Regions from separate parts of the Proteus vulgaris genome, predicted to be linked through region 2. Evidence: predicted binding sites of a transcription regulator. Region 2 holds the regulator's gene; each other region holds the start of a gene.

Region 1 (5,964 bases), 1.5 Mb from region 2:
AATGCATTGGACCCCAATCTTGAGAATAAGGATGGTGCTGATAAAAAGCATGATATAAACCATCATGATAAATAAGACCATTAGGATCATTTAACCACCCCGCAGGTGCAGCTAAATGAAATTGGGGATAAAAAGTATTACCTCGCTTTTCAATCAAGGTATTTAAGGCATTTGTTGATTGTTCTAAACGGTGTTTCATATCATTATCCTTATTATATTTTCAGTGTCGTTAGCCCACGTTTTTAGGTTATAAAAGAATAAAAAAACAGATTAAACTATACGTTTCCCTTCCTTGTTAACGATAACATTAGAGGGCAAAAAAACACTTTTCATAAGATTGACTTTATCATAATATCTCATTATGTTAACGTTATCAGAGTGGATTTACGAGCAATATCTTCCTTTAATCGTTATGAATAGTTATAAAAACAGAATATAGTGAAGAAAAATAATTGCTTATCTTCAGGAGAGATTATGAAAGTCTGGTCTTTAGGTGATGCTGTTGTTGACCTGATCCCATTGCAAAATATGCAATATGAAGCATGTGCTGGTGGCGCGCCTGTCAATGTTGCTGCGGGTGTTGCTAAACTTGGTCAACAAAGTGGTTTTATTGGGCGTGTGGGTGAAGATGCGTTCGGCCATTTTATGCAAAAAACATTGTTTGATCTGGGGGTTGATACTCGAGCAATGGAATTTGATGAGTTTCACCGTACCAGTACAGTTCTTGTCTCTTTACAAGAAAATGGTGAACGTGATTTTACTTTCTTAGTCGCTGAATCTGCAGATCAATTTTTAACAGAAAAATCTTTACCAGCGTTCGAAAAAGATATTTTGCATTTTTGCTCTTTAGCATTAGTGAATCCCATTTGTCGCTCAACTTTGGATACAGCTATTAAGAGTATTAAAGAGACGGATTCATTGCTGAGTTTTGATATTAACTTACGCCCTCAAATGTGGCGTGATCACGAAGAAATGCGCGAAGTTATCGATAATTATGCGCATAAAGCCGACATATTAAAATTATCAGAAGATGAACTTACGTGGATGACACAAGAAGTGACATTGAATAATGCCCTTAAAAAATTAGAAGGTTATCCCGCGCGTTTAAAAGTGATCACTCAAGGCTCTAAAGGATGTTTAGTGTTAACACCAAATACTCAAGTTGCATTTAGTGCTTTTACCGTTGAGTGTATTGATACTACGGGAGCAGGGGATGCCTTTATGTCTGGTTTGTTGGCGGCACTTGCAGAATATGGTTTTGCTGAAGATGAACAATACTTATCAAGAATAGTGACGCAAGCGGCTGCTTGTGGTGCTTTGGCCACAACTCAAAAAGGGGCGATAGCAGCGGCACCAAGTCGTAAAAAATTACATGATTTTGTTCAACAACAACCTCCTTTGCATGTTCGGGAGATTTTCTGATAGCTCACTGATTTTTTCTGGTTGTGGTTTTTACCACGCTTTTCTCTTAATGGTATTTCCTTACCCTCCATTAATACTGGTTTTTCTCGAAGCCATTATTAGTGGAGATTTTTTTATCTTTTCGATTAGACGCTTCTATTTTTTATCAATCAATCAGCGATGTTGATCATATTGTTCTGTCTGTTTTAAGCGTATGATATTAAAACATATCAACTTTTATTGATGGAACATTAAATGTGGGCTCAATCGGGCGCAGTATTAGCCATTTTTTCTTATATTCTTTGGGGTATCACTCCTCTGTTTTATCGGCTTTTACCGGGTGCCCAACCATTAGAAATGTTAGCCCAGCGTCTAATTTGGTCTATTCCTTTATTATTGCTAGTGTGGCTTTTTATCAAGAATAGAACTCAATGGTGTGCGGTTTTCCAAGATAAACGTTCTGTTTTTATGTGTTTATTTAGCTCAATGGCAATGGCGGTTTCTTGGTGTACCTTTACCTATGCATTAACGCATCAACAAGTATTAGAAGCGAGCTTAGGGTATTTTATTAATCCACTTTTCTCGATTTTATTAGGTGTCATTTTTCTGAAAGAAAAGCTTAATCCTGCAGAAAAGTGGGCGGTTACTTTAATTTGTGCGGGGGTGGGATACCAGCTGTGGATGTACGGGGAATTACCAGTGCTGGCTATTATGATGGGAGGCGCATTTGCTGTATATGGATTAATTCGTAAATTTATTCGTTTTGATGTCATAACCTCTTTATTTATGGAAACTCTTTGGCTAATGCCATTAGCAATAGGCGCGACCATTTGGTTGTTTATGACAGATAAAAGCGCGTTACCTTCTGCAGATAATCTGACTCGTTTTTATTATGTTTTAACTGCACCTGTTACCATCTTGCCATTATTGTTTTTTACGGCAGCCGTGAAACGAACTACGCTAACAGTTATTGGACTAGCGCAATATATAGAACCTACTATTCAATTTTTACTGGCTGTTTTCTTATTTCATGAAGCTTTTGATGAAGTTAAAGGTGTCAGTTTTTCTCTAATTTGGCTGGGGCTTTTATGCTGTATCTTGGCACTTATTCGAAAACGTCTTAATTATCTAAAAATCCAAAAAGGAAAACGCAGCCAAATTTTGTAATGGTTTTCTTTCTTTGAGTGATTATTTTTGCCTGCCTATTTTTCTATCAAGTAAAATCCGTTATGCTACTCAAAGGCAATCGTTTGCGTCATTGTATTTTTTATAAATAGTGAGGATGAAGAATGACTGTGTTGGGTACGGCTCTTACAGCTAATGCAACAAAGGTAATGCTATTAGGTGCAGGTGAATTAGGCAAAGAAGTCGCGATAGAATGCCAACGCTTGGGAATTGAAGTGATTGCCGTTGATCGCTATCTCAATGCACCCGCGATGCATATTGCACATCGCCATCATGTGGTGAATATGCTTGATAGCAATGCATTAAAGCTCATTATTGAACAAGAGCAACCTGATTTTATTGTTCCTGAAATTGAGGCGATAGCAACCTCGTTATTGGTTGAATTAGAACAAAAAGGGCAAAAAGTTGTTCCTTGTGCCCGCGCTGTAAAGCTCACAATGGATAGAGAGGGTATCCGTCGTTTAGCTTCTGAAACATTACTTTTACCAACATCAAATTATCAATTTGTTGATGATGAAGTGAATTTTAAAAAAGCCGCTTTAGATATCGGTTTCCCTTGTATTGTCAAACCTGTCATGAGTTCATCGGGGAAAGGGCAAAGTGTTATTCGTAATGAAAACGATTTAGCTCAAGCTTGGATTTACTCACAAGAGGGCGGGAGAGCAGGAAAAGGACGCGTTATCGTTGAAAAAATGATCCCGTTTGATTTTGAGATCACGTTACTGACTATTCACGCTGTTGATGGTATCCATTTTTGTGCTCCCATTGGTCATCGGCAAGAAAAAGGGGATTATCGTGAATCATGGCAACCTCAAAAGATGAGTGACATCGCACTTGCTAAAGCACACCATATTGCGAGTAAAGTGGTTGAGAACTTAGGGGGGTATGGTTTATTTGGTGTTGAGTTGTTTGTTCAAGGTGATGAGGTATTCTTTAATGAAGTCTCACCTCGCCCTCATGATACGGGATTGGTGACACTAATTTCTCAAGATTTATCAGAGTTTGCGCTTCATGTTCGTGCTTTTTTAGGCTATCCCATTGGTGGAATTCGCCAATTAGGCCCTTGTGCATCAGCGGTTATTTTACCAGAGCTTTATAGTACGAATATTGTGTATTCTGGTATTGAAAAAGCGTTGAAGGCGGATCGTCAAATTCGCCTTTTCGCCAAGCCTGAAATCGCAGGCTCTCGCCGTTTAGGTGTTGTACTTGCCCATGCTGATACAATAAAACACGCGCTTGATGAAGCCAAAGAAGGCGCTCAAGCCATTGTTGTGGGTGATGCTAAATAATTTTATATCATTAGTTATCCATTTTACTGCTAAGTGAACACTATCAGCTTAGCGGTAAAAATCCGGCTTTAATAAAATAGTCTTTTGCATAAGGGGATAAAATTTCCTGATATAAACTATAAGCTTGTGAATGGATGAGTGTTGCACAATAGTGTGCTGTGACATTAAAAGGTTTTGGAATAGTGAATGTTTTTAGTTCAGGAAATTCACTTAATTGTGTTTGATAGTGCTGGTAACCAATAAAGGCATCGGCTTGATGAGTTGTAATTAAGTAATGGGCTGCCATTCTACCTTTAGGAATAGTAAGTGAATGTTCACCGCCAACTAAAGAGAGCGCTCTTATTTTTAATGTCTGGCTTAAATCAGGATCAATTTGTGCAATATTATCAAAAAGCTGCCAACTATAATCACCTGATGGATCAGATTTTGGTGTGGATATCGCTAATTTTAATGCGGTATTTGATAATACAGTAAGCCAAGTATCCAGCTCATTAATATCATTACGACGAGTTGTAATGCAAAGTTGATTTGCAATAAAAGGGGCATATTGTAGTGCTAAACCTTTATCGATTAATTGCTGTGGATTATTTTTATCAGCAGAAAGAAATAAATGACAAACTTCTCCTTGTTCAATACGTTGGCGTAATAATCCTGCAGGCCCAAATGTAAGTGCCCACTTTTCACCAGTTTTTTGCTGATAATGCTCAATAAAAGCAGGTAGCGTTGCTTTTAAGCTACCTGCTGCAAAAAGGGAAAATGTCATTGTGTTATATCCTACTCTTTCCCTTGATATTGAGTACGATAGAATTTTTGATACCAATCATTAGCCGCTTTTTGCATATCAATATCGCTAAATTTTTCAGGATATAGTTTTTTTGCCATCCACAACTCACCAATTGCCATGGCTTCTGGCATTGGGTATCCCCATGCTTTTGCATATTCAGGCATTAAATAAATGCGATTATTTTTAACAGCATTAATGACTTGCCAACGTGTATCTTGTTTTATTTCATCCACAACTTGTGGGTATCTGTCTTGAACAAAGATAACTTCAGGATCCCATGCAATAACTTGTTCAAGAGAAACTTGTTTATATCCTTTGACGGTTGATGCCGCAACATTGAATGCGCCAGCGTGCTCCATCATCAAGCCTGTATACTTACCTGAACCATAAGTAGTTAAGTCTGGGTTTGCCATGTAAGCCCGCACTCGTTGCTCTTTAGGAATATCTTGTAAGCGCTGACTTACTTGCTCACGTTGTTTAAAAGTATCATTTACTAAGGTTTTTGCATTTTCTGATTTATTGACGATATCCCCAATCAACAAAATGCCTTCTTTTAGCCCTTCGTTATAGGCTTGTTCTTCGTTTTGTAATGTTGGATTGAGTGTTGATTTATCTTCATTAGCTTCTTTGCGTAATGAAATCGCCACAACAGGAATACCAAGAGCAGAGATCTTATCGATCATCTCTTTTGGGGCGTAATTGGTTACAAAAACAACTTGAGGTTGTAGCTTTACTAAGCTTTCAGCATCAAAACTGGTGAGATCGCCCACTTTTGGGGTATTTTCCAGTGAGGGCGCTAATTGTGCATAGCCATCACCTAATTGTTGTTTCCAGTTAGACATTACACCAACAACTTTATCTGTAGCATCAAGTTGAACTAGTAAATTCAGTGTTTGATGTTGTAAAACCACCGTTCTTTCTATTTTATCTGGAATGGTCACGGTGCGACCAATTTGGTCTACGATTTGTCTGTCTGCGTAAGAGAAGGAAGAAAGGGAGAGTATGCCAATACCTAATAAACAGTGCTGTAATAAAGCTTTCATAGTCATAAACCTAAGTTAATATCGCTATATAATAAAATATACAGCTAAAAATATACAGCAAGTATTATTTTTGCTCAAACTTTAATCATATAAGGTAGTTAATTAATTTTATAAGCTTAATTTTTTACTCAACCCTTGAAACTTGCTTATCTATCCCCACTTTTTACTCATATTGATTTTTTTTCGCCAAATTAGGATTAATTGAGGTAAAAATGAGTATGAAAGGTCAGGAAACAAGAGGATTTCAGTCAGAAGTTAAACA
Region 2 (5,964 bases):
TACCTTTATAAAATTTTAATGCATTTCTATCAGAGTCTTTCTCAAACGGAGGCTCATTATTAAAAAAACAAGTGACAATATCTTCCTCTGTTTCACACACGCCATTTTTTATAAAAGGAATATCATCAATTGATCTTCCAAAATCTAATTTCAAAGGTTCATTACTTTTAAAACCAAAACCAGATAAAAATACTATCATGCCAATAGCTATAAATAGCTTTTTCATATTGTATATTCCTTTAGAAACAAGTTCATTACCCTATATGAGCTGTAACTACTTCTCCTGAACCACACAATGTTAATTGATTCATTAAGCTATCGTAACAGCATTAAATTGTTATTTTTTTATTTTTACCTATCTCATTATAAATGCGATTTTGCTACTTTACGTGTAAGCAAGAGGGATATACTCTTATGAGTATTACTAATCTATATGGCTTATAACTATAGATAAAATATATTTAGCTGTTATTTCAGCAGGTTTTTGTTAAAATAATTAGCAAAATAGCAACAAATTAGTGATTCATTTGCCTCATTTTATCAATTTAGATGAAATGATTTCAGGCACAAAACCCGAAATAGATAGTATAAAGGAGTACGCAATGTCTTTCGAATTACCAAAATTACCTTATGCGTTAGATGCTCTTGAGCCACATATCTCTAAAGAAACATTAGAATTCCACTATGGTAAACATCACCAAACCTATGTAACCAACTTAAACAATCTGGTTAAAGGTACTGATTTAGAAAGCAAATCTTTAGAAGAAATCATTAAATCTACTGATGGTGGCATCTTCAATAACGCGGCTCAAGTATGGAACCACACTTTCTACTGGAACTGTTTAGCACCAAATGCAGGTGGCGCACCAACAGGTAAAATTGCTGATGCTATCAACAAAGCATTTGGCTCTTTTGAAGAGTTTAAAAAGCAATTTAATGATGCAGCCGCTAAAAACTTCGGTTCTGGTTGGACTTGGTTAGTTAAAAAAGCTGACGGTTCAGTTGCCATTGTTAACACCTCTAATGCGGCAACGCCAGTTTCAGGTGCAGACAAACCTCTGTTAACTGTGGATGTATGGGAACACGCTTACTACATCGACTACCGTAATGCCCGCGTTAAATATTTAGAAGAGTTCTGGGCACTGGTTAACTGGTCATTTGTTGAAGCTAACCTAGCTTAATTGAACTTAGTGATCAAAAGTGAATGATTGTGATTCATTTTTGGTGACATAATAACAAAGGGCCTTGAGCCCTTTGTTATATTCAGATATTCGATAATTTATTATTACAATTGATCGGATATTTTATAAAGCAGTGATTAGAACAACATAGTTGAAAATAAAACAATCATAACAAGCGCTGCTACTGCTGTGCTCAAACCAAATTTCAGATCCGTATCCATCTATATCTCCCTCAATATGATTATAATACACGTTATTAACCATAACCTTGTCATGGTTAATTATTATCACATATCAAAATTTGCTAAAATAGCGACCAGTGCACAATTTATAACATTGATTAATACTTTCACTTTTGAGCTAGATCATACAAAATTCATAGCTAATCGCTAAATTATTGCCAGTGTTTGCCCTATGTATGACTATACTGGCAGTTAAACCACAAAATTAGATAAAAGAGACCAATGAAGGTCAGGAGTTTTCCACACCATGGCAACAATAAAAGACGTGGCAAAACGCGCAGGCGTATCAACCACGACTGTTTCTCATGTGATCAACAAAACACGTTTTGTTGCTGAGAACACACGGGCAGCAGTTTGGGCCGCTATAAAAGAATTAAATTATTCGCCTAGTGCCGTTGCGCGTAGTTTGAAAGTCAATCACACCAAATCTATTGGCCTGTTAGCCACGTCCAGTGAAGCTCCTTACTTTGCTGAAGTGATTGAAGCAGTTGAAAACAGTTGTTATAGCAAAGGCTATACACTGATTTTATGTAATTCACATAATAATCTTGATAAACAAAAAGCCTATTTAGCGATGCTGGCACAAAAACGCGTTGATGGGTTATTAGTGATGTGTTCTGAATATCCCGATCATCTTCTGACTCTTTTGGAAGGCTATCGTAATATTCCCATGGTTGTCATGGATTGGGGTAAGGCCCGTGGCGACTTTACAGATACTATTATCGATAACGCTTTTCATGGTGGTTATATCGCTGGCCGTTATCTTATCGAACGAGGTCATCGTGATATCGGTATTATTCCTGGACCATTAGAGCGCAACACCGGTGGTGGTCGTCTACAAGGCTTTCTAAAAGCCATGGAAGAAGCCAAAATCACAGTAAAAGATGAGTGGATTGTACAAGGTGACTTTGAACCTGAGTCAGGTTATAAAGCGATGTATCAAATGCTAAATCAAAAACAACGCCCTACTGCAGTTTTTTGTGGCGGTGATGTGATGGCAATGGGTGCAATCTGTGCTGCAGATGAGCTAGGTTTACGTGTTCCTTTTGATATTTCAATCGTAGGTTATGACAATATTCGTAATGCACGTTATTTTACCCCTGCACTAACCACAGTCCACCAGCCCAAAGAACGTTTAGGTCAAATGGCCTTATCAATGTTGCTTGATCGCATCGTTAACAAACGTGAAGATGCCCAAACAATCGAAGTACACCCTCGATTGGTTGAGCGTCGTTCAGTTGCTGATGGTCCTTTTATCGACTATCGTCGCTAATTCCTATTCAGTTATCTGATGTCTAGCGAAGCCATTCCTCATTTAAGGTTTGGCTATTTCCAAGATAATCTAACAACCACGTTAAAGCAGGCGATTCACTTTTATCAACCCACGTCAGACAGCATGGACTGTCTGGCAATGGCTGTGCAAGTTTTAAAGTAACTAGCTTTCCTTGGGCTATCAATGGCTCAGCACGATGCCAAGGTACCATTCCTACACATAATCCTGCCAACAAACACTCAAGCCCCATATCCCATGTTGGTACAACCATTCTACGTTGGTTATTTAACGCCCAAGTGTCACGCTTTGGTAAACTACGTGATGTATCCTCTAAACATAAGCTAGGATAAGGTCGCATTTCATCATCGGTTAATGGATGTTCTGCTTTAGCTAATGGGTGATCAACATGACAAACACAGCGCCAAGGCATAAAACCCATATCCCTGAAACTATAACGTTCACCAATCGGTGACGCTCTTGTTGCACCAATGGCTAAATCAACACGACCATTAACTAAGGAGTCCCACACCCCATTAAACACTTCTGGGTAGACATACAACTCAATATCAGGAAAATGGCGATAAAAATCGAGAATAAGTTGTTGTGTTCTTTCGGGTTTAACAATGCCATCAACTGCTATACTAAATTGACCACGCCACCCATTGGAAACCTGTTGACATAGGTGTCGAGTGTCATTCATTTTTTTGATAACAGATCGCGCTTCTTTGATGAAAATTTTACCCGCATCGGTTAATTCTACATCACGGTGACGGCGCTCAAATAAAGGAACGGCGAGCCATTCCTCTAATTGCCGAACAGTATAACTAACGGCGGAGGGCACTCTGTGCAATTCTTGAGCAGCGGAGCTAAAACTTCCTGTTCTTGCGACTGCATCGACAACTTCTAAAGAGTATTCTGACCACATAGAGTTTATTCCTTTGAAAATTTTTCACAGCATTAACCAAATATTCCCGTTTCACAAGTAAAATAAGTCTTAGTTACAATACATAAAATGTTCTACATCACATAGCATAGAAAATAAAATGAATACTAAAACGTCCACACAATCAAAAACACCTATGAGCTTCATGGTGTACCTAGCAGGTTTGAGTATGCTGGGTTACTTAGCAATTGATATGTACTTGCCTGCATTCGGTATGATGCAGCGTGAACTTGCTATCAGCGAAAGCGCTATCAGTAATAGCTTAAGTATCTTTTTATTTGGTTTTGCTGTTGCTCAGTTACTTTGGGGACCACTTTCTGACAAAGTTGGTCGTAAACCTATTCTTCTTATTGGATTAAGCCTTTTCTCTTTAGGCTGCCTTGGTATGTTGTGGGTTGAAAGTGCAACGGGTTTACTTGCGATGCGCTTCTTACAAGCTTTTGGTGTCTGCTCTGCGGCTGTTATTTGGCAAGCATTAGTTATTGATCGCTTCGATGAATCTCGCGCTCAACACGTTTTTGCTTTAATTATGCCACTGGTTGCATTATCACCTGCACTCGCCCCTTTAATTGGTGCATCACTATTAAATCACGGCGGCTGGCGTATGATTTTTATGCTATTAATGGCAGTAACACTTGTTTTAATGTTACCAACATTAATGCTGAAAAATATTAAACAAAAATCAGTCTCCGATGCAAACCAATCTACTGCGTCATTTATGACATTACTGAAATCCCCTCTCTATACAGGTAACGTATTAGTTTACGCTTCTTGTAGTGCAGGTTTCTTTGCTTGGTTAGCAGGTTCACCTATTATTCTTGAGAAGATGGGTTACTCACCACAGGATATCGGTTTAAGCTATATTCCACAAACTATTGCCTTTATGGTCGGTGGCTATGGTTGTCGTATTTTACTGTCAAAAATGACGGGTAAAGCATTATTACCACTGCTGTTAATTGGCTATGCTGTTAGTATGACTGCATTATACCTTGTTGCTAAATTTACTGAGCCAACATTAACCACGATCTTAATTCCGTTCTGTATTATGGCTGCAATGAATGGTGCTTCTTATCCAATCGCTGTATCTAATGCTTTATCGGCTTATCCTGAAATCAGTGGTAAAGCAGCCGCATTACAAAATGCACTACAACTGGGTCTTTGTAGTTTAGCAAGTTTTATCGTGTCTGCATTTATCAGCCAACAACCGCTTATTAACACCACAGCAATTATGGCGTTAACAGCGATCCCAATGGCGGTTGGCTACTTTATTCAGCGTAATAAATCCGTTAGCAAACACACAGTTCAAACAGCAGAATAACCGCACCTCTCCTTTTAGGAATATTCTTAAAAAGGCCATTTTATAAAAAATGGCCTTTTTCTTTTCTAGAGAAAAATAATCTACGTCTCTATACTTATCTATACGCTGTAGTGGCGTTTTATTTATTTTTCTTTCGGATTTTGAGGCATTAAACAGATTATTAGCTGATTATGTCAGATTAGTTGTCTTATTAATTCTATTCGTTCAATCCATATTGAACACAATACCATTTTAATACTGTCAATCTGTACACGTCCTTTTTTAGCTTTATGTCTCAAAACCCGCTTAGTTTACGCCGGAGAGTATATGAGTACATCTTGTGTAGAAGAAGGCCGAAAGACCTCTAATGATCCTTATAAAAGGATCGCTATAGAACTATTAACTCATGCAGATATTCGAGTAAATGGCTCTGAACCTTATGATATTCAGGTTCACAATCAAAATTTTTATAAAAGAGTATTGCAACAAGGCTCATTAGGTCTCGGTGAAAGCTATATGGACGGTTGGTGGGATTGTGAGCGACTTGATATATTCTTTCATAAAGTATTGCGTGCAGGCCTTGAAAATAAGCTTCCGCAAAACCTACGTGATATTTTCAAAATTGCAACGGCCCGTCTTTTTAATCTACAAACACAAAAACGTGCATGGATGGTTGGTAAAGAGCATTACGATCTTGGTAATGATTTATTTACATCTATGCTTGATCCTAATATGCAATATTCCTGTGGCTATTGGAAAAATGCAGATAACTTAGCACAAGCTCAAGAACACAAATTAGATCTTATTTGCCGGAAGCTAGATTTAAAACCCGGAATGACTTTATTAGATATCGGTTGTGGTTGGGGTGGGCTTGCCGCTTACGCAGCAAAACATTTTGGTGTTTCTGTCACAGGTGTCACCATTTCTGTTGAACAGCAGAAATTGGCACAGGCACGATGCCAAGGACTTGATGTTAATATTATTTTAGAAGATTATCGCGATTTACATGAACAATTTGATCGCATCGT
Region 3 (5,964 bases), 990 kb from region 2:
ATAATTTCCTTGGTATTCAGCGCGTAAACGCCATTCACCAAAGTTAATACCCGCTTGCCCATAGCCTGTCAGCGAGTTGTTATTGTTACCTTTATTAGGACGTGTTGATGTTCCTGTTAAGGTATAGTCAAGTAACACCCCTGATACACCTGGGTCCCATAATTCGGGAGGAGTCCAGTCTGCATCTTCGTATTTCATTAATGAACGAGGAATAACAATATCAAGAATACCGCCATCATTTTTGATGGAGATACCAGGTAATTGATTGATATTGAAGCAATCAGGGGAAATTTCTTCGATAAATTTTTGATTTTCTTCGTTAATGGTTAATTTTTTTAGAAGAGAAGGGTCAATACAAGCAACAGAATAATTAGGTTTTACTTCAACATAATTAATGTTTTGGCGAGGGAAATCACGTCCATTTATACGGATATCCAAATAGTACATACCAGGAATAATGTAATTAGAAGTTGCAAAGCGAGACAGATCGACATTATCTCTATCTTCAGCATCTAACATGTGAATGTTAAATTCCACAGAATCATCTTGCTCGGCTTGAGCGAAAAACGCTAAGCACAATAGCAAAATGGCACAAATGTTTTTCCATATTGTGCTGTGAAAATAAGAAATTAACATGAATAAACGCCTAATTATTAATTAAATAGAAACTAATTAATTAAATAATGAATATTTATTTAATTACTTTTTATTTTTATTTTTATTTTTTATTAAATTGAAGTGTTTTATCAAATTTAACGCAGAGGAAATCCCCTGCGTTAATGCAGTAATTAATTTATTATTTAATTAATTTAAATAAATAAAACGATTACTGATAATCAACTTGGAAGTTGATAACGGCTTGGAATTCACCCGGAGTTACAGTTGCGTCTGCTGATTCAGCTTGAACGTAAGCAACGAATGGAATTTTTGAAACACCATTAACTAATTGTACTGGCGTTGTTGCTGTATTCCATTTAACTGATTTGCTACCAGCATCCATTAAACCGATACCCGCACCAGAAGCTGAGCCAGAAACGAAAGATGCTAAATCTTTGTTTGTTGCATTAACAACGCTTGGTGTATAGCTAACAGTTGCTGTTTTTGCTACGGTAGTATCACAGTCTTGTAATTCGATATCTTTTTTAACGTTACCCGCTTTTTGCATATTTGCTAATGCAGATGTTGGGATTTCGCTGAAATCAACAATAACTGGACTTGAAGAAGCTGCTAATCCACAAGCTGAATTAACAATTTCACCTTTTAATTGAATTTCGCCTTTAGTTGCGCCAACTTTTGGTGTAGAAGTTTCAGCAGTTGCAACAGAATTAATACCAAATACTAAAGCAGCAGCTAAAGCAATTTTACTCAGTTTCATTATAGATAATCCCTTGAAGATCGTGCGTATTATTATTTATGAAAAAATAATATTAATGTCGGAATATAAAAATTGATTTGCATTATATTTCGAGTTGTTTCGAATAATGACTGGTTTATATGATATCAACAAAGGCATTCTATTTGATATAACGTTTTGTCAGTTTCCGCAAATTTCAGATTTAATCTGGCCTATTCCACATTAATAGAATTTTATATAGATTTATTCTTTTTATTACTCAATTTATGGGTAAAAAAGTTTATCAGGCAGATAAATTTAATAGACAATATAATTAACATTGTTTTAACTTTATAGAAATTGATATTATTAACATTACTTTAAGAAAATTAATAAAATCAATTATAGATTATCATAATGCATACAATTCAAAGGGTTATATGTTAATAACATAGATATTAGGTTAATTTTTATCGAAAAAAAAGTTTTCCAAAAAGAATAATCATAAAATGAACAATAACTAATGAGATAATTCCTACGTATTTAAGTTAATTTTTTCTTATATTTCACCTATTCTGATAGTCAAAAAAAGACTTGTTGGGCTATTTTTGATACATTTTACTCATCGAGTGAGTGATTTAACTAATGAGTGTTACCATTCATTAACACGATTTTTTTCCAACTTTGGTTAAATAAAGGTAGGGGAAAATGTAACAATTTTTAATATTAAGAAAATATTAAGGAGATATTGAGAGGGAAAATCTGCTATGGGATATCAGGAATGGCAGGGTAAATGTGTTAAGCCTAGAATAAGCCTCTATAAAAGAGGCTGAACGGTATGTAGTACATCATTAATAACGAGATGATTCTTGCGTTAATGTTAATGATGATGTCTCTTGATCCGCACCTTCAGTGCTTTCTTTGTCTTTAGATAGGATCTTGTTTTTACTCTCTTTAGCTTGGAGATAGCCTACAAGGCTCAGTTGATATCGACGAATATTCTCAACGTAGCGATAAGCTTCATGTCCTCTTGCGTAGCCATAAGGGAGGTCAACATAATATTTTTTCTGACTAAGTAGCGGTAATCTTGATTTCACATCTAACCAACTGTCAGGATCTGCGCCTTGTTGTTCGGTCAGCCTTCTGGCGTCAAGCATATGACCAAAGCCCATGTTGTAGGCGGCTAATGCAAACCAAATTTTCTCATCTTCAGGGATAGACTCAGGTAAACGAGAAAGAAGATGTTTAAGATATTGAGCACCACCACGAATACTTTCTTCAGGATCAAGCCTATCAGTGACTCCCATACTTGATGCTGTAGGGCGTGTTAGCATCATAAGCCCCCTAACGCCTGTTGGTGACGTTGCATGAGGATCCCAATGTGATTCTTGCCATGCCATTGCTGCTAATAATCGCCAATCAAAGGTATCCGCATATTTCTCAAAAAGAGGTTGATAGTTTGGCAAAATGGAATCAATTGCAGTAATAAAAGAGATAGTGTCGAAGTAATCAAATGAACCTACATGACCAAAATACTTTTCTTCTAATCGTGCTAATACATCTTCTTGAGATAATTGGTTAAAGTAATCTAGCATAGCGGCATACAAACTATTATCTTCACTATCAGGTAAATACCATGTCAGAGGACGACTTTCAGTGACTTCAAATCCTACGGCAACATTAGGGTGAATACGTTGTTGTACCGCAACACTGATTGAGTCGGCTAAAACATAGGTAATTTTACCTTCTGATAGCGCTTCAAGTAGTTGAGAGGTTGTTTGATTGTCTGATTCTTCCCACTCAAGCTCAGGGTATTGCGTTTCTTTTAGTGTACGCAATAAGCTTGCATGGGCTGATCCTGCTGTGACGACAAGGCGTCCATCTAAAGCATCAAAGCTACGTGGCCTTAATGTTCCTTTACGGTAAATTAATTGCTGAGACACTGAAAAGTAAGCAGGTCCACTACGTGTCGTATCTAATCTCTCTTTGTTGTAAAGTAATCCAGCTGCGATAAAGTCTGCTTTATTGTTCTCCAGATCATCAAACATTTGGTTGATATTTGTCCGCATATTAACGACAAGCTTCACGCCCAGATAATCAGCAAAGCGTTTCACTAATTCATAATCGAAACCTACGGGGTCCTTTTTATCGTTCATCGTTATCAATGGTGACGGCATCGTACTAATTCTTAACTCACCACGAGATAAAATCTTATTTATCTGCGCTTTTTGCCTATCGGGCCAAGTAATATTCAACGCAATAATTGCCGCTGAAAAGAGCGCTATGATAACGATAACGAAATAGTTTATCCTTATATTATTCAATAGGTTATTTCTCGTTAACGTTGTTTGTTGTTGTGTGTAAAGTCGTTATCTTAACATGGATAAATTTCCAGTAATCGAGCATTTTGCTTAACATATTGGTAATACGCAACTTGATTACACCAATTAATCATTAAAACACACTAAGTCAAATGCCGTTATTTTGTTCACGCAAACGGTTTCGTCTGAGCGGTTATTCTATTATACTAGGCGCGTTTCCCCTGAATGATTGATCAGGCTAGCTGCTAAAAGAGAGAACTCAATACTATGGAAATCCTGCGTGGCTCCCCCGCTTTATCCGCGTTTCGTATTAATAAATTACTCACTCAATGTCAGGAAAATGACCTTCCTGTGCAAGGTATATATGCGGAATTTGTTCATTTCGCAAAAGTGGAAGGGCAGTTATCTGAAGATGACCAGATTAAATTAAGCCAATTATTACATTACGGGCCTTCATTAACAGAGCATGAGCCTGTTGGGGAAATGCGAGTGGTGACACCTCGCCCTGGAACGATTTCACCTTGGTCTTCTAAAGCAACAGATATTGCACATAACTGTGGTTTATCCAAGGTGGTCAGAATTGAACGTGGTATCGCTTACTTTATTGAAGGCGATACGATGACAGAAACTCAATGGCAACAGCTTTATGGTTTGATTCATGACCGAATGATGGAAACCATTTTCTTAAATCATCAAGATGTGAATGCACTGTTTGCAGAGCAAACGCCAGCACCATTAAAAACGATAGATGTGCTTGCTAAAGGTAAAGATGCGCTTGTTAAAGCAAACATTGAAATGGGATTAGCACTTGCTGATGATGAAGTTGATTATTTAGTCGATGCTTTTAATCGTTTAGCGCGTAATCCAACTGATGTTGAGCTTTATATGTTTGCACAAGCCAACTCTGAACATTGTCGCCATAAAATATTTAATGCAGATTGGATTATTGATGGCAAAGCGCAAGATAAGTCATTATTTAAAATGATTAAAAATACGTTTGAGCAAACTCCTGATTATGTCATGTCAGCATATAAAGATAATGCGGCTGTTATGGAAGGGTCGGTTGCTGGACGTTTTTATCCAGATGCTGAAAAAGGGCATTACCATTATCATCAAGAACCCGTACATATCTTGATGAAAGTAGAAACACACAACCACCCAACAGCGATTTCACCTTGGCCGGGAGCTGCAACAGGCTCTGGTGGTGAAATTCGAGATGAAGGTGCAACGGGGCGTGGTGCTAAGCCTAAAGCGGGTTTAGTAGGATTTTCAGTATCTAACCTGCGTATTCCAGGATTTGAACAGCCTTGGGAAGAAGATTTTGGCAAACCAGAGCGTATTGTTAATGCATTAGACATCATGACAGAAGGTCCACTGGGTGGTGCCGCATTTAATAACGAGTTCGGTCGTCCTGCATTACTAGGCTATTTCAGAACTTATGAAGAACAAGTTAATAGCCATAATGGTGTTGAAATTCGCGGTTATCATAAACCAATTATGCTAGCTGGTGGCATTGGTAATATTCGTGAAGACCATGTTCAAAAAGGGGAGATCACTGTTGGCGCTAAGTTGATCGTATTAGGTGGCCCATCTATGAACATCGGTCTGGGCGGCGGTGCGGCTTCTTCTATGACTTCAGGGCAATCTGATGCGGACTTAGATTTTGCTTCTGTTCAACGTGACAATCCAGAAATGGAGCGACGTTGCCAAGAAGTTATCGATCGTTGCTGGCAGTTGGGTGATGATAACCCTATCTTATTTATTCATGATGTAGGGGCTGGTGGTCTTTCTAATGCGATGCCTGAATTAGTCAATGATGGTGGTCGTGGTGGTCGTTTTGAACTGCGTGATGTTTTAAATGATGAGCCGGGGATGAGCCCACTTGAAATCTGGTGTAATGAATCTCAAGAACGTTATGTGTTGGCAGTATCACCAGAAAAAATGCCTCTGTTTGATGCGTTATGCCAACGTGAAAGAGCACCTTATGCTGTAATTGGTGAAGCAACGCAAGAGCGTGAATTAGTATTAAACGATACACACTTTGATAATAAGCCCATTGATATGCCATTGGACATATTATTAGGTAAAGCGCCTAAAATGTTACGTGATGTGAAATCACAAAAAACAGAAGGTGAGTATCTAGATCGTAAAGATATTGATTTAAAAGATGCAGTTTATCGAGTGCTTCATTTACCTACTGTGGCAGAAAAAACCTTCTTAATTACCATTGGTGACCGCACTGTAACAGGCATGGTTGCTCGTGATCAAATGGTTGGTCCTTGGCAAATACCTGTTGCTAACTGTGCTGTT
Region 4 (5,964 bases), 1.4 Mb from region 2:
TCTTTTTGTCATGAAAAAGAGAGACGGCGACAAAACCAATAAAACAGGCTAAAGCAATGCCTACACCTATTGAGTATTTTATTATTAATGCATCATTCATCAGCTTAACATCTCCTTAGAAAATGCGTTTGTATAATACGTGATCTATTACCATGTTTATTTAATCGTTATTTTTTCTGTTCACTAGCATGCTGAAATTTAGGGTAAGTCGGTGGTTTCATAAAGAGTGTTACCGCAAGGATCAATAGCACAGGTATAGTTAAAATTAAGAATGCAGGCGTGAAACTCCCTGAGATGTCTTTTATTGCACCCGCAAAGAACGGCGCTAAACAAGCAAGCGTCGAAATTAAATTCATGACTGAAAAGAGTTCGAGATAAGGAGAGCGACCAAAGTAGTTAGCCAGTAATATACTTGATGCTAAAAAGGTCATTCCATAACCGATACCGACACAAACTGTAAACAGGATCAGATAAACCCAAGAGTTTGCCATGCTGAGTGCTAACAGCCCAATAATGATAATACTTAAACTAGCAATAAGTAATTTTTTAGGCTCTAGCCATTCACCAATCGCGCCACCGGCTAAGCGTGAGAAAGCGTTGATAAATGCCATGCTACTTAATAAGGTCGCGGCAATGGTTTCGCCAAAGCCATTTTCAATAATATGAGCAACTGCAAAGCTATTAACGGTAATACCGCACCATAAAAAAGCAGTATAAGTGGCAGCGATTACATAAAATTGCCATGTTCTCAAAGCATGGCGTGCCGTCCAAATTTCTTTAGTTTGATAGATACGTTTTGTGCTTTGGAGTTGGCTAATTCTTTTGGCATGCTCTTGCTCTTTACTTCCTTCACGTAAAAAGAGAATAGTGAAAAGAGTAACAACGGTAAGAGTGATCGCTGAAATAAGCCAATGCATACGCCATGTATGCCATAAATGCGTGGCTAAAAAGTAGATCCAAGGCCCCGCCACACCACCTAATCCGCCAATAGTGAAATAAACACCGAAGGCAAAAGATTGTTTTTCAAATAAACGAGAAATTACGTAAGTTCCGGGTACTGTTGCAAGTAAGGTAAAACCAATACCTAATAGTGCAGTACCAAGGAAATATCGAGCAATGGTGTAGGTTTCATAAAGAAAATAAAAACCGCTGACGAAAATCATCAGTCCAATAAGAAGGGTAAAGCGAACACTTAATTTACGAATAAGTAAGGTGGGTAAAAAGCTAGCAAGACCACAGGTTAATCCTAATAACGTAAAACCAAGGCCCGCTTGAGTCCAATTCCACTCTAGCTCATTTATCATGCTAGGAAGAACAACACCCAAAGATGTAAATGTGGTAGCGGTAGCTAAAAAATAGACCAAACCCAGTAATATCAGCATACTCCACTGATAAATGGGCCCAAAACTCTGTTGTGTGGCTTGCATCCTGACTCCATTAAACGGGTGCAGTAACCTGAATAATCAGGAGAAAATAGCGAATAACAGACCTCTTTAATCAAGGTCTGTTCGTTTAAAGGCTATTATTCTCTAACTTTATGAGTCGGACTGCTAGCTTAATTTTTCTAAAGCCCATTGGATGGGTTTTTGATAGTCATCATCAAGCATAAGACTCAATGATTTAAGTGTCTCTTTCAGCGGTTGGTTATCACGATGAACAAGATTAAGATGACCCACTTTACGCACGGGGCGAACTTCTTTTTCATACCAATGTAAATGCACTAAAGGCAATGAAAGCCATTGAGGATTTATATCAGTACCAATCAAATTAACCATCACCGCAGGTTGGCAAACTTCAGGTTTTGGCATTGGTAAATCTAAGATTGCACGTAAATGTAACTCAAATTGGCTAATTGAGGCACCATTTTGTGTCCAGTGCCCACTGTTATGAACTCGGGGTGCTAATTCGTTGATAAGTAATTTATCGCCGACAATAAAACACTCCATCGCCATTACACCGACATAATTGAGTTTATCAAGGATAGATGTCAGCATTTTTTCTGCTGATTGTTGTAATTCTGGGGTTGGTGTTGGTAATGCAACACTCATACGCAAAATGCCATCTTGATGAAGGTTATGTGTTAAAGGATAAAATACACAATGACCGTCTCTATCTCTGGCTCCAACTAAGGACACTTCACCAGAAAACGGAATACCTTGCTCTACAATACATTCACCATAAATTTCAGTGGGTAATTGCTGCTCTTCACCAGGGTGAATTCGCCATTGTCCGCGACCGTCATAACCACCAACACGACGTTTCACGATAATAAAATTACCTAACTGAGCAAAAATATCAGGCCATTGTGCTGGAGATGTTAAGGCTTGCCAAGGTGCGGTTGCTAGGCTTAGTTCATCAAGAAGTTGTTTTTGAGGCAATCTATCTGCAAGTAAAGGGAAAATATCACGGTTAACAAAGTTAGTATGACGTTCTAACTCTTTTGTTAAAGCTGTTTCTGGCCAACGTTCAATTTCTGCAGTAATAATGCTCTTTTGATAGGGAACTGCTTCAGGTTCTGCATCTAATCCTACAGGGTAAACTGCAATGCCTAAAGGTTCACCCGCTTGTCTTAGCATTCTACCTAATTGGCCATTTCCAAGGACACAAACCGGTTTCATAGTGCCTCTCTTGGATCTGGGTTATTTAATACATCGTCGGTTTGTGCTGTGCGCCATGTAGTCAGTGCATCTAAAATAGCAGGAGAATGTAACGCCAAAACTTGGGCTGCTAATAAAGCCGCATTGGCAGCACCTGCTTTACCAATCGCTAAGGTTCCTACTGGAATACCTTTTGGCATTTGTACGATTGAATAGAGGCTATCAACACCGCTTAATGCCGCACTTTGAACAGGGACACCGAATACAGGTACTAATGTTTTAGCTGCAAGCATTCCTGGTAAATGAGCTGCTCCTCCAGCACCAGCAATAATGACATCAAAGCCATTACTTTTTGCTTTTTCAGCAAAACTAAATAACTTATCAGGGGTACGGTGCGCAGAGACAATCTCAACATGGTAAGGAATGTGTAGTGTATCTAATACATCAGCGGCATGAGACATGGTTGCCCAGTCACTTTTAGATCCCATTACAATGGCGATACGAGGAATAGCGGTATTTAGACCAACGTGAGAAGACATTACTTAACTGCTCCTGTAAGTATAAACGGATATAGCCTAATAAATTGAGAATGATAGTATCACGCTAACACGCCAAGGAAAACGTTTGCGTAAAGAAAAAAAAGGCTTTTTATAGAGAAAATAAGTGAAGCAACTTAAAAGGGAAAATGGATCAGTTCTATTTTTTCAGCGGTGACTTTAAACATAGAACCTTCGGTATGCCAAGCGCCTAATACACCACGGTAATGTGTTTTATCATCAATGTTGACGGTATGAATTGCCGGACGATGCGTATGGCCGTGGATCATCCATTCTGTATTGAAGTGTTTAAAAGTATCAATCACAGCCTGAGGGTTAACATCCATAATGGCATCTGATTTGTACTGATTTTCGTGCTGGCTACGTGATCGCATTTTGTCAGCGATACGCAGTCTAATAAATAGAGGCAGTAATAAGAATAGGCGCTGGATAAATTTATTATGCACTTTTTTACGGTAACGTTGATACGATTCATCATCCGTACAAAGTGTATCACCATGCAAAACTAGGATGCGATGTTTCTCTATTTCGAGCACTTTTTCTTGAGGAAGTAGAGTGATACCACTCTCTTTTGCAAAACGAGAGCCAATTAAAAAATCACGATTTCCATGAATAAAATAACAGGGAATACCCGCATTTTTTAGTGTCATTAGTGCTTGAGCAATTTGTTGATGTAATGGATTAGGATCATCGTCACCTATCCAAAAATCAAAAAAATCGCCTAAGATATAGAGCGCTTTAGCATGAATGGCTTGCTCTTTTAGAAAGCGAAGAAAACCGGCAGTGATTGCCGGTTCATGTTCACTTAAATGCAGGTCTGCAATAAAAAGCGTACACATAAAGAGTAATGCTTATTCGCTAACCGTTACACTTTTAATGATGATATCTTCACGAGGAACATCTTGGTGGAAACCGCTACGACCTGTGGAAACAGCTTTAATTTTATCAACAACATCCATGCCTTCAACAACTTCAGCGAAGACACAATATCCCCAACCATTTGCGTTTTCAGCACGGAAGTTTAAGAAATCGTTATCTGCAACGTTGATAAAAAATTGTGCAGTCGCGGAATGTGGATCGTTAGTACGAGCCATTGCTAATGTACCACGATTATTTGCAAGTCCATTGTTTGCTTCGTTTCTAACAGGTGCTTTGGTTGCTTTTTGGTTCATACCAGGTTCAAAACCACCACCTTGGATCATAAAGCCATTGATGACACGGTGGAAGATAGTGTTATCGTAGAATCCTTCTTTACAGTAGTCTAAAAAATTTTCTACGGTTGCAGGCGCTTTGTCTGCAAATGTATTAATCACGATATCGCCGTAATTGGTATGAAAAGTAACCATATTCAGATCCTAATATAATTTTAGCTTTACCCAGATTTGGGCATAAACAATAGTCCCGTTTTTTATATCACAGTTGCCTTATTTAGTCAGTATTCATCTTTTTTTTGCGCGGTTTTTCTAATTAAACGGGCATATAAAATAGGGAAAAAACACTTTTCGCCAAAATTTAGCTTAATAACATAAGTTTGATTGTTCACTATCAACGATTGAACAGTGAAAATAAGGGCTAAGCAGAGTAATATAATAGCGTAGATCTTGAGTTTGCTTTGTTTCCAAGATCCAATATCCTAATTAATATCGTGCTATAGTAGTCGTTATTTTCTTTTATATAAAAACGTAATAAACACGTACAGTTGAAAACGGGAACGTCCACCGATGCTAAAGATTTTTAATACTCTCACTCGCCAAAAAGAAGAATTTAAACCTATCCATGCAGGGAAAATAGGTATGTACGTGTGTGGCATCACTATTTATGACCTGTGCCATATTGGTCATGGACGTACATTTGTGGCTTTTGATGCCATAACCCGTTATCTGCGTTATTTAGGCTATGACGTTAATTATGTGCGTAACGTAACGGATGTGGATGATAAAATCATCAAACGTGCGATCGAGAACAATGAAACGTGTGAGCAATTAACAACTCGCATGTTAGCTGAAATGCATAAAGATTTTGATGCATTAAATATTGCTCGCCCTGATTCAGAGCCTCGTGCGACACATCATATTGCTGAAATCATTGAATTAACGGAAGCGTTAATCAAACGTGACCATGCTTATGTTGCTGAAAACGGTGACGTTATGTTTGCGATTGATACCGATCCTGATTATGGGTTGCTTTCTCGTCAAGATTTAGAACAACTGCAAGCAGGTGCTCGTGTTGAAGTGGCTAATGTGAAACGTAATCCTATGGACTTCGTTTTATGGAAAATGTCTAAGCCGGGTGAGCCAAGCTGGGAGTCTCCATGGGGAGCCGGTCGTCCTGGTTGGCATATTGAATGTTCTGCAATGAACGGTAAAGAGTTAGGACACCATTTTGATATTCATGGTGGTGGTTCAGATTTAATGTTCCCACACCATGAAAATGAAATTGCTCAATCAACCTGTGCTCATGATGGCCCGTATGTAAATTACTGGATGCATTCAGGTATGGTGATGGTAGACAAAGAAAAAATGTCTAAGTCACTTAATAACTTTTTCACCATTCGTGATGTATTAGCTTATTACGATGCTGAAACGGTACGTTATTTCTTATTATCCGGTCATTATCGTAGCCAGCTTAACTACACAGAAGAAAATCTAAAACAAGCACGTACCGCTTTAGAGCGTCTCTATACGTCATTACGTGGTACTGATGCTAATGCACAACCTATTGGCGGCGAAGCGTTTGAAGCACTGTTTATAGAAGCAATGAATGATGACTTCAATACACCAGAAGCGTATTCAGTATTATTTGATTTAGCG

Evidence for each region. The regulator PurR, encoded in region 2, represses purine synthesis genes. The targets are predictions, from matches to a motif close to CANGCAAACGTTTGCNTG.
Region 1: purT (formate-dependent phosphoribosylglycinamide formyltransferase) is a predicted target of PurR. The motif match lies at 2,641-2,658, and genes of this name have one in related genera.
Region 3: purL (phosphoribosylformylglycinamidine synthase) is a predicted target of PurR. The motif match lies at 3,823-3,840, and genes of this name have one in related genera.
Region 4: purE (5-(carboxyamino)imidazole ribonucleotide mutase) is a predicted target of PurR. The motif match lies at 3,211-3,228, and genes of this name have one in related genera.

What each region holds. Positions count from the first base shown of each region.
Region 1 is NZ_CP090064.1:3,387,991-3,393,954, reverse strand. Features, by position in the region: gene LW139_RS16370 (glycoside hydrolase family 32 protein) at 1-199, opposite strand, end outside; gene LW139_RS16365 (aminoimidazole riboside kinase) at 475-1,422, shown strand; gene rarD (EamA family transporter RarD) at 1,657-2,568, shown strand; gene purT (formate-dependent phosphoribosylglycinamide formyltransferase) at 2,691-3,875, shown strand; gene modA (molybdate ABC transporter substrate-binding protein) at 3,919-4,638, opposite strand; gene LW139_RS16345 (ABC transporter substrate-binding protein) at 4,650-5,702, opposite strand; gene htpG (molecular chaperone HtpG) at 5,921-5,964, shown strand, end outside.
Region 2 is NZ_CP090064.1:1,930,295-1,936,258, reverse strand. Features, by position in the region: gene LW139_RS09510 (hypothetical protein) at 1-226, opposite strand, end outside; gene sodB (superoxide dismutase [Fe]) at 603-1,181, shown strand; gene LW139_RS20745 (YnhF family membrane protein) at 1,319-1,402, opposite strand; gene purR (HTH-type transcriptional repressor PurR) at 1,671-2,696, shown strand; gene punR (DNA-binding transcriptional activator PunR) at 2,719-3,621, opposite strand; gene punC (purine nucleoside transporter PunC) at 3,740-4,957, shown strand; gene cfa (cyclopropane fatty acyl phospholipid synthase) at 5,264-5,964, shown strand, end outside.
Region 3 is NZ_CP090064.1:2,921,113-2,927,076, reverse strand. Features, by position in the region: gene LW139_RS14130 (fimbria/pilus outer membrane usher protein) at 1-636, opposite strand, end outside; gene LW139_RS14125 (fimbrial protein) at 827-1,375, opposite strand; gene mltF (membrane-bound lytic murein transglycosylase MltF) at 2,185-3,657, opposite strand; gene purL (phosphoribosylformylglycinamidine synthase) at 3,922-5,964, shown strand, end outside.
Region 4 is NZ_CP090064.1:3,353,161-3,359,124, reverse strand. Features, by position in the region: gene LW139_RS16235 (mechanosensitive ion channel family protein) at 1-100, opposite strand, end outside; gene LW139_RS16230 (MFS transporter) at 168-1,427, opposite strand; gene purK (5-(carboxyamino)imidazole ribonucleotide synthase) at 1,551-2,618, opposite strand; gene purE (5-(carboxyamino)imidazole ribonucleotide mutase) at 2,615-3,136, opposite strand; gene LW139_RS16215 (UDP-2,3-diacylglucosamine diphosphatase) at 3,271-3,993, opposite strand; gene ppiB (peptidylprolyl isomerase B) at 4,006-4,500, opposite strand; gene cysS (cysteine--tRNA ligase) at 4,876-5,964, shown strand, end outside.